One region of the Streptomyces sp. NPDC002176 genome, then DNA from elsewhere that is predicted to be linked to it. Evidence: riboswitches for the same ligand, from Rfam matches in the RefSeq annotation. Region 1 holds a riboswitch; the other holds the start of a gene.

Region 1 (4,017 bases):
TGAAGACCCGCGCCTGGCCGGAGACGCGGGCGTCGCTGGAGAACCTGGTGACGGCGGCCCGTACCGTGCGGGGTGAACTGCGTTAGTCCGACCGTCCGTTCGTCCCGGCCCCGTTGCGGGGCCGGGACGCGTTCTCATCATCAGGAGGTTGTCCGGGTGACCAGTCGGCTGGTGCTCGTCCCGCCCGCGATCGGGGTCGCGCTGCGGGAGGCCCGGTTCTACGACGGGTCCTCGTCCATCGACGAGGCGGGCGCCGCTCGGGCGCGGGCGGCGGCGGGAGCGGTGCCGGAGGCGGCGCGGGTCGTGCTGTCGCCCGGTGCGCGGTGCCGGGAGACGGCCGAGGCGCTGGGGCTGCGGGGTGTGGTGGCGGCGGAACTCGCGCCGCTGGACGCCGGGCGGTGGCGGGGGCGTGCGCTGGCGGAGGTCGCGGCGGCCGAGGGGGAGGCGGTGGCCCGGTGGCTGGCCGACCCGGAGTGCGCGGCGCCGGGCGGGGAGTCGGTGCGGGCGGTGTGCGCGCGGGTGGGGCGCTGGCTGGAGTCGGTGCCCGAGGGCCGTACGGTCGCCGTCGTGGAGCCCGACGTGGTGCGGGCGGCCGTGGTGCACGCGCTGGGGCTGCCCGCCGAGGCGTTCTGGCGGCTGGACGTGGCCCCGCTGACCGCGACGGAGCTGTCGGGGCGGGCCGGGCGGTGGAACCTGCGGCTGGGACGCCCGCTCACGGCCGACTGAGAGGGCCCCCGGAGGATTTCCGGGGGCCCTTCGACTCAGTGGGAGGCGGCGACCGCCCGGCCCGTGTCGCGTGCCGCCACGGGGTGCGGGTTCAGCAGCCGCTCGGCCAACTCGCCGAAGAGCAGCCCGAATCCGGCCCACAGCACCGTCTGGATGGCCAGCGCGGAGAGGCGGAACCGCCAGAGCAGGGTGGCCGGGAAGTGTTCCGGCACCTCGTTGACGACCGGCAGGAAGGCGTACGCCAGCCCGGTCAGCAGGGCGAAGGCGGCCACGGCGACGAGGGTCGCGTACCAGTTGCCCAGGCGCGGGGCGAGCCGCTTGCCGAGGAGGGTGGCGCCGACCGCCAGCAGCACGCTGAGCACCATCATCAGGAAGTACAGCGTGGTGCGCTTGCCGATGGTGTCCGGGTCGCCGACCGAGGGCGGGTTCGCCGGGTACTTCAGGAACGGCACCACGTACACGGCGAGCAGCGCGGTGCCGGACAGCAGCAGCGCGGTCGCTCGGGGGCCGAAGCGGCCGACGCGGCCGAGCGCGAAGCAGAAGGCGAGCGCGGCGATGCCGCCGAAGGCGACCCCGTAGACGAGGACGCCGGTGGCCAGTCCGGCGGTGGACTGGAGCGAGCGGGAGACCACTTCGACCTCGTGCTCGTGGGAGTGGTGGCCCTCGAAGCTGATGGCGCTGTCCACGGACGGCTCGCCGAGGAAGTACGCGGCGATCAGGGCGAGCACTCCGGCGCCGAGGCCGGCGAGCATGCCCCGCACGAGGAGGTTTCTCACGGTTGCGGAGTTCATGGTGGGTGCGGCGTCCCTCGCGTCAGTGGCAGGGGAAGCCGAGCAGGTGGCGGGCGTCGTGCACCCACTCGTGGACGTCCGTGCCGTTGAACACGGAGGTGGCGCCCTGCTCGGCGCCGACGAAGTACAGCAGGACCAGCATGAGGACGCCGAAGAAGACCGCCCAGGGCGCTATCTCCTTCAGCGGCAGGGTGGCGGGAGCGGCCGGGTTTCCGGCGGTCGGCTGAGCGACGGTCTGCGCCATGGCAGTACCTCCTCTGGGAGTTCGCGTCCCATCTCGGTGGTGCACAGGACGACGGCCACGGGTCTGACTCGCGCGCCCCCTTGAGGGACCGCGCACACAGTGGCGCGACCGTGCCGGTTTCTCACCGGCTTCCGTTTCGCCGTCGTCGATATCGCCCCGACGGTACCGCGTGCGCCCTGCCTGGCCAAGACCGCGCCCCCTCGGGTGATCTTCCTCTCCCGAGGGGGCGCGGCCGGGGGTACGGGTCAGAAGTCGTCGGCGCCGTTGCGCAGTTCGGTCGTCCAGTAGCCGGTGAGCGTCTTCGCGGGGTCGACGGCGAGGCCGCCGCCTGCCGAGGAGTCCACCGCGATGACGGTGGAGTCGCCCTGCAGCACCAGCTGGAACGCGGTCACCACCTCGTTGTCCTCGTCGACACCCCCGTCGGACAGCTTGACCAGCACGAACGCCGGGTCACCGGGGTTCAGCACGGTCGGCACGGCGGGCTTGCTCTTGGCCACGGACGGCACGTCCTGCTTGTGGCTCTCCAGGAACTGGATGTGCGGGAAGCCCGCCATCTCGCAACGGTGGCCGGAGGTGTTCCGCGCGGTCAGGATGATGTGGGTGTAGGGCGGCCCGTCCTGGCGCTCGGAGCTGACCTTGACGTCCTGGGCGCGGCAGAGGGGCGTGGAGGCGGTGCCCTTCTTGGCGCCGGAAGAGCCGGAGCCGGTCTTGTGCGCGGTCCCCACGGCGGTGCTGGTGCCCGTGGTGGTGCCGGTGTCGGTACCGGTGCTCGTACCGGCCGCAGGCGCGGAAGTGGCGGCGGCGGCCGTGTCCTTGGCGACGGGCGCCCCCTCGGCCTTGGTGCCCTCCCCGCTCTGGCAGGCGGTCAGGGACAGGGCGAGCGCGGCGGAAGCGGCGACGGAGAAGAGTGCCGTACGGCGCGATGCGTTCATGGTGTTTTCCCCCGGGAGGTGAAACGTCGACGACGGCCCTCTCAGACCGTCGGCCAGCCTCTGACCTGCTGACACCCCCACTCTCACCGCCCCCGCTCACGTCCCGCTGACGTCCGGCTGACGCCCCTCTGACGCCGGGCCGGGCCCGCTGCCGTCACCGGGGTCGACCCGCGCCAGCACCTCGGCCAGCGGCACCCCGTCCCGCGAGGCGACGATCCGCCGCACCCGCAACTCCGCCCGCGTCCGGGGCCGGTACTTCGGCTCCTTCGCGCACCCACAGCCCGACCGCCCGTCGAACCGCAGCCCCTCCCCCAGCACCGCGGCGACCACGGACCACCTCGCGACATCCCGCCGACGCGGCGGAGCGAAGTCCCGCCCGGCACAGACGAGCGGCCGGGCGCAGTTCGGGCACGCGTGCTCCCGATCCGCGTGCCGCTTGAAACTGACCCGGCACGAGAGGCAGGCGTGGTGGAGCTTGTACGGGGTCACGGCGTAGCGGCACATGGGGTCACCGTAGCGACAGCCGTCCTACGACTCCTCCGCCGCGAGCCTTCGTACCGCCGCCTCGTGCCGCTTGCGGTGGTCCGGGCGGCCGCTGACCCGCAGCAGAGCCTCCAGGGCCCGTACCGCTCCCTCGTCGTAGCCCGTGGACTCGGCCTCGTCGGCGGCGCGTTCCAGGAGGCGGAGGGCTTCGGGTTCGTCGCCGAGGGCGAGGTGGGCCTCGCCGCAGACCGTGTGGAGGAGGGAGGTGCGGGCCGCTTCCTCGTGTTCGGGGCCGAGGTCCAGGGCCGTGCGGGCGACGCGGAGGGCCTGTTCCGGGGCGCCGGAGGTGAGGTGGGTGCGGGAGAGGTGGAGGAGGGCGAGCATCTCCGTGTGCGGGTTGCCCTCCTCGCGGGCCAGGGTGGCGGCTCGGGCGCAGTGGGTGAGGGCGGCGTCGAGGTCGCCCTGCGCGGACTGGACGACGGCCAGGTTGATCAGGGCGGTGGCCTCGCCGAGGCGGTCGCCGGTGCGGCGGGCCAGGGCGGGTGAGGGTTCGAGGAGGGTGAGGGCGTCCGCGAGGCGTCCCTCCTCGCTCAGCACCCAGCCCAGCAGGGTGCGGACGCGGGACTCGGCGTACGGGTCGGCCACGGCCTGGGCGCACTCCAGGGCCGTGGACAGCAGCGGCACCCAGTTGTCCCGCGAGCGCCACACCACCTGCGGCCACTGGAGGAGGATGATCCGCCAGGCCCGGTCGTCCAGTCCGGCGGCCCGCGCGGCGGTCACCGCGCGGGCCAGGTCCTCGCGTTCGGCGGCCAGCCAGCCCATCGCCTCCGCCCGGTCCGCG
Region 2 (4,017 bases), on a different contig from region 1:
CTCTCCCCCGGCTCCAACCCTCCCACCTGGGTGATCCTCTCCGCCGGTCTGGCCATCGCGCTCGGCACCTACATCGGCGGCTGGCGCATCATCCGCACCATGGGCAAGGGTCTGACCGACCTGGAGCCCCGTCAGGGCTTCGCCGCGCAGACCAGCGCCGCGACCGCCATCCTGGCCTCCTCGCACCTCGGTTTCTCCCTCTCCACCACCCATGTCGTCTCCGGCTCGGTGATGGGCGCGGGCCTCGGCCGCAAGGGCGGTGTGGTCCGCTGGTCCACCGCCACCCGGATGTTCGTCGCCTGGGCGCTGACCCTGCCCGCCGCCGCACTGGTCGGCGCGGGCGCCGAGGCCGTAACCGGCCTGGGCGACTGGGGCACCGGGCTCGTCGCGCTCTTCCTGATCGGCTCCAGCTTCGCCATCTGGAAGATCTCCCGCCGCGAGGTCATCGACCACACCCACGTCACCGCCGAGGAGTACACCGAGCCCGCCGGTGTGGTGACCACCGCGATGGCCATGGTCACGCCGCCCCCCGTGGGCATCGTCGCGGACGACCTGACGGCCACCATCCCGGCCGCCACCGCCGAGTCCCGCACGACCGAGCACACCCCCGCCACCACCGCGCCGTCCGCCCGGGTCTGACCACCCGGCAACTGGAGGAACATCCCCATGAAGATCGACTGGGCGGCCCTCGGCTCCGTCTTCGGCGTCAGCCTCGTGGTCACGGTGGCCCTGGTGAGCCTGTTCACCCTGGGCGTCAGCGGCTTGGCCCGCCGCGAGCGCGCCGCCGCCACGGGCGGCTCGGCCCCGCTCGCGGTGACCGGCGCCTACGCCTGCTTCGCCGCCTGCGCGGCGGCGGTGGCCTACGGCTTCTACCTGATCGTCGCCTAGCACCCGCGTCCCGGTGAGGCCCCCGCACGGCATGTGCCGCGCGGGGGCCTTCCGCTGTTCCCACCGGTGCCGGTGTGGGGCTCCACACACTCTTCTCCCGCAGGTCACAGGCAGGTTGACGGCCCTTCCGGGCACGTGGTGGACTTCGCGGGCCATGTACGGCGACAGCAGAGGAAGCCGGTGCGAATCCGGCGCGGTCCCGCCACTGTCACCGGGGAGAAGTCCCCGGGAGCCAGGAACTCTCGTCGCCGGTCTCGTCGAACCAGGGCGTGGACACCCTGAGTGAGGACTACCGTGATGCCCGGCCGTCGCCCGAGAACCCGCACCAGGAACACCGGCACGCCCACGGCGAGCTAGCCGATGGGCGCCGATCGCTCGTACGCGTACGGTGCCGCCGCCGGACTCCTCGGTGATCTCCTCCTGGGCGATCCCCACCGCATGCACCCCGTCGCCGCCTTCGGGCGGGCCGCCGGGCGCGTGGAGCGCGCGCTGTGGCACGACCACCGCGGCTGGGGCACGCTGCACACCCTGGTGTGCGCCGGAGGCGCCACCGCGCTCGGAGCCGTGGCCGCACGCGCCGTACGCCCCTCCTTCACCGGCTCCGCCGCGCTGACGGCCGCCGCCACCTGGGCCGTCGTCGGCGGTACGTCGCTCGCCCGCGAGGCGTCCACCGTCGGCCGCGCCCTGGAGCGCGGCGACCTGACGGCCGCGCGGGCCCGGCTGCCGCATCTGTGCGGCCGCGACCCGCAGGCGCTGGACGCCGACGCGATCGCGCGCGCCGTCGTGGAGTCGGTCGCGGAGAACACCTCCGACGCCGTGGTGGGCGCCCTGGTGTGGGGCGCGCTCGCCGGAGTGCCGGGGCTGCTCGGCTTCCGGGCCGTGAACACGCTGGACGCGATGGTCGGGCACAAGTCGCCCCGGCTGCGCCGCTTCGGCTGGGCCTCCGCCCGGCTGGACGACGTGGCGGGCTGGCCGGGCGCCCGGCTGACCGCCGTACTGGCCGTGCTCGCCGGGGACGACCCGCGCGGGGCGGTACGGGCCTGGCGGGCGGACGCGCATCGGCATCCGAGCCCCAACGCGGGCCCGGTGGAAGCCTCGTTCGCGGGCGCGCTCGGCGTCCGGCTGGGCGGCACCCTCTCCTACGGCGGCCGGGTCGAGCACCGGCCGGTACTCAACGGCACCGGGCGGCCGGTGCAGGTCGCCGACATCGGGCGGGCCGTACGGCTCTCCCGCCGGGTCGGCATGCTCGCGCTCGGCGTCACCGTCGCCGCGCGCCTCATCGGAAGGGGGCGGGGCAGGTGAGCGGTGGTCTGCTGGTCGCGGGGACGACGTCCGACGCGGGCAAGAGCGTCGTGACGGCCGGGATCTGCCGGTGGCTGGTCCGGCAGGGCGTCAAGGTGGCGCCGTTCAAGGGGCAGAACATGTCCCTCAACTCCTTCGTGACCCGGGAGGGCGCGGAGATCGGGCGGGCGCAGGCCATGCAGGCGCAGGCGTGCCGCACCGAGCCGACCGCGCTGATGAATCCCGTACTGCTCAAGCCCGGTGGCGAGCGCAGCAGCCAAGTGGTGCTGCTGGGCAGGCCGGTGGGCGAGCTGAGTGCGCGCGGCTATCACGGCGGGCGTCAACAGGCTTTGCTGGGAACGGTGTTGGAGTGCTTGGAGGAGTTGCGGGGCACGTATGACGCGGTGATCTGTGAGGGCGCGGGTTCGCCCGCCGAGATCAACCTTCGGCGCACCGACATCGTCAACATGGGCGTCGCGCGGGGCGCCGGGCTGCCCGTGCTCGTCGTCGGCGACATCGACCGGGGCGGGGTGTTCGCCTCCTTCTTCGGCACCGTCGCCCTGCTCTCCCCCGAGGACCAGGCGCTGATCGCCGGGTTCCTGGTCAACAAGTTCCGCGGCGATGTCTCGCTGCTGGAACCGGGCCTGGACATGCTGCGCGGCCTCACCGGACGGCACACCTACGGGGTGCTGCCGTTCCGGCACGGGCTCGGCATCGACGAGGAGGACGGACTCAGGGTCTCCCTGCGCGGGACCGTACGGGAGTCGGCCGTCGCTCCCCCGCACGGCGAGGACGTGCTGCGGGTCGCCGTGTGCGCCGTCCCGCTGATGTCCAACTTCACCGACGTGGACGCCCTCGCCGCCGAACCCGGCGTGGTCGTCCGCTTCGTGGACCGGCCCGAGGAACTGGCCGACGCCGACCTCGTGGTGGTGCCGGGCACGCGCGGCACCGTACGGGCGCTCGAGTGGCTGCGCGAGCGGGGCCTCGCGGACGCGTTGGTGCGCCGGGCCGCCGAGGGGCGTCCGGTGCTCGGGATCTGCGGCGGCTTCCAGCTGCTCGGCAAGCACATCGAGGACGACGTCGAGTCACGCGCCGGAAGCGTGCCGGGGCTCGGACTGCTCCCGGTGCGGGTGCGGTTCCACCCCGAGAAGACCCTCGCCCGGCCCGTCGGGGAAGCCCTCGGTGAGCCCGTCGAGGGGTACGAGATCCATCACGGGGTCGCCGAGGTGCTGGGCGGGGACGCCTTCCTGGACGGCTGCCGCACCGGCCAGGTCTGGGGCACCCACTGGCACGGCTCGCTGGAGTCGGACGGCTTCCGGCGCGCCTTCCTGCGCGAGGTCGCCGCCGCCTCCGGGCGCCGCTTCGTCCCGGCCCCCGACACGTCCTTCGCCGCGCTGCGCGAGGAGCAGCTCGACCTGCTCGGCGACCTGATCGAACACCACGCGGACACGGACGCGCTCTGGCGGCTCATCGAGTCGGGCGCGCCCGCAGGACTGCCCTTCATTCCACCGGGAGCGCCCGCATGACCACAGTGTTGTTGCTGTCGACCGCCGACACGGATCTGCTGGCCGCCCGCGCCAGCGGCGCCGACTACCGGATCGGCAACCCGTCCCGCGTCGACGCGGCCGCCGACCTGCCCGCCCTCCTGGACGGCGCGGACCTCGCGGTCGTCCGGCTGCTGGGCGGCAAGCGGGCCTGGGAGGACGGGCTCGCCGCGCTGAAGGCGTCCGGGGTGCCGACGGTGCTACTGGGCGGCGAGAGCGTGCCGGACGCCGAGCTGATGGCCGAGTCGACCGCCCCGGCCGGGGTCGTCGCGGAGGCGCTGCGCTATCTGGTCGAGGGCGGCCC

The links. A riboswitch is a leader RNA that binds a small molecule or an ion and turns the genes downstream of it on or off. The one in region 1 is predicted to bind cobalamin.
Region 2: another riboswitch for cobalamin. It lies ahead of ACI2LY_RS14075 (cobalamin biosynthesis protein); the one in region 1 lies ahead of ACI2LY_RS00720 (CbtB-domain containing protein).

The regions. Positions count from the first base shown of each region.
Region 1 is NZ_JBJDQW010000001.1:166,257-170,273, forward strand. It holds gene metE (5-methyltetrahydropteroyltriglutamate--homocysteine S-methyltransferase) at 1-86, shown strand, start outside; gene ACI2LY_RS00710 (histidine phosphatase family protein) at 157-726, shown strand; gene ACI2LY_RS00715 (CbtA family protein) at 762-1,517, opposite strand; gene ACI2LY_RS00720 (CbtB-domain containing protein) at 1,540-1,761, opposite strand; cobalamin riboswitch at 1,800-1,932, opposite strand; gene ACI2LY_RS00725 (DUF4232 domain-containing protein) at 2,007-2,693, opposite strand; gene ACI2LY_RS00730 (hypothetical protein) at 2,790-3,197, opposite strand; gene ACI2LY_RS00735 (BTAD domain-containing putative transcriptional regulator) at 3,222-4,017, opposite strand, start outside.
Region 2 is NZ_JBJDQW010000003.1:55,688-59,704, forward strand. It holds gene ACI2LY_RS14065 (anion permease) at 1-639, shown strand, start outside; gene ACI2LY_RS14070 (hypothetical protein) at 667-888, shown strand; cobalamin riboswitch at 1,019-1,151, shown strand; gene ACI2LY_RS14075 (cobalamin biosynthesis protein) at 1,249-2,190, shown strand; gene ACI2LY_RS14080 (cobyric acid synthase) at 2,187-3,695, shown strand; gene cobN (cobaltochelatase subunit CobN) at 3,692-4,017, shown strand, end outside.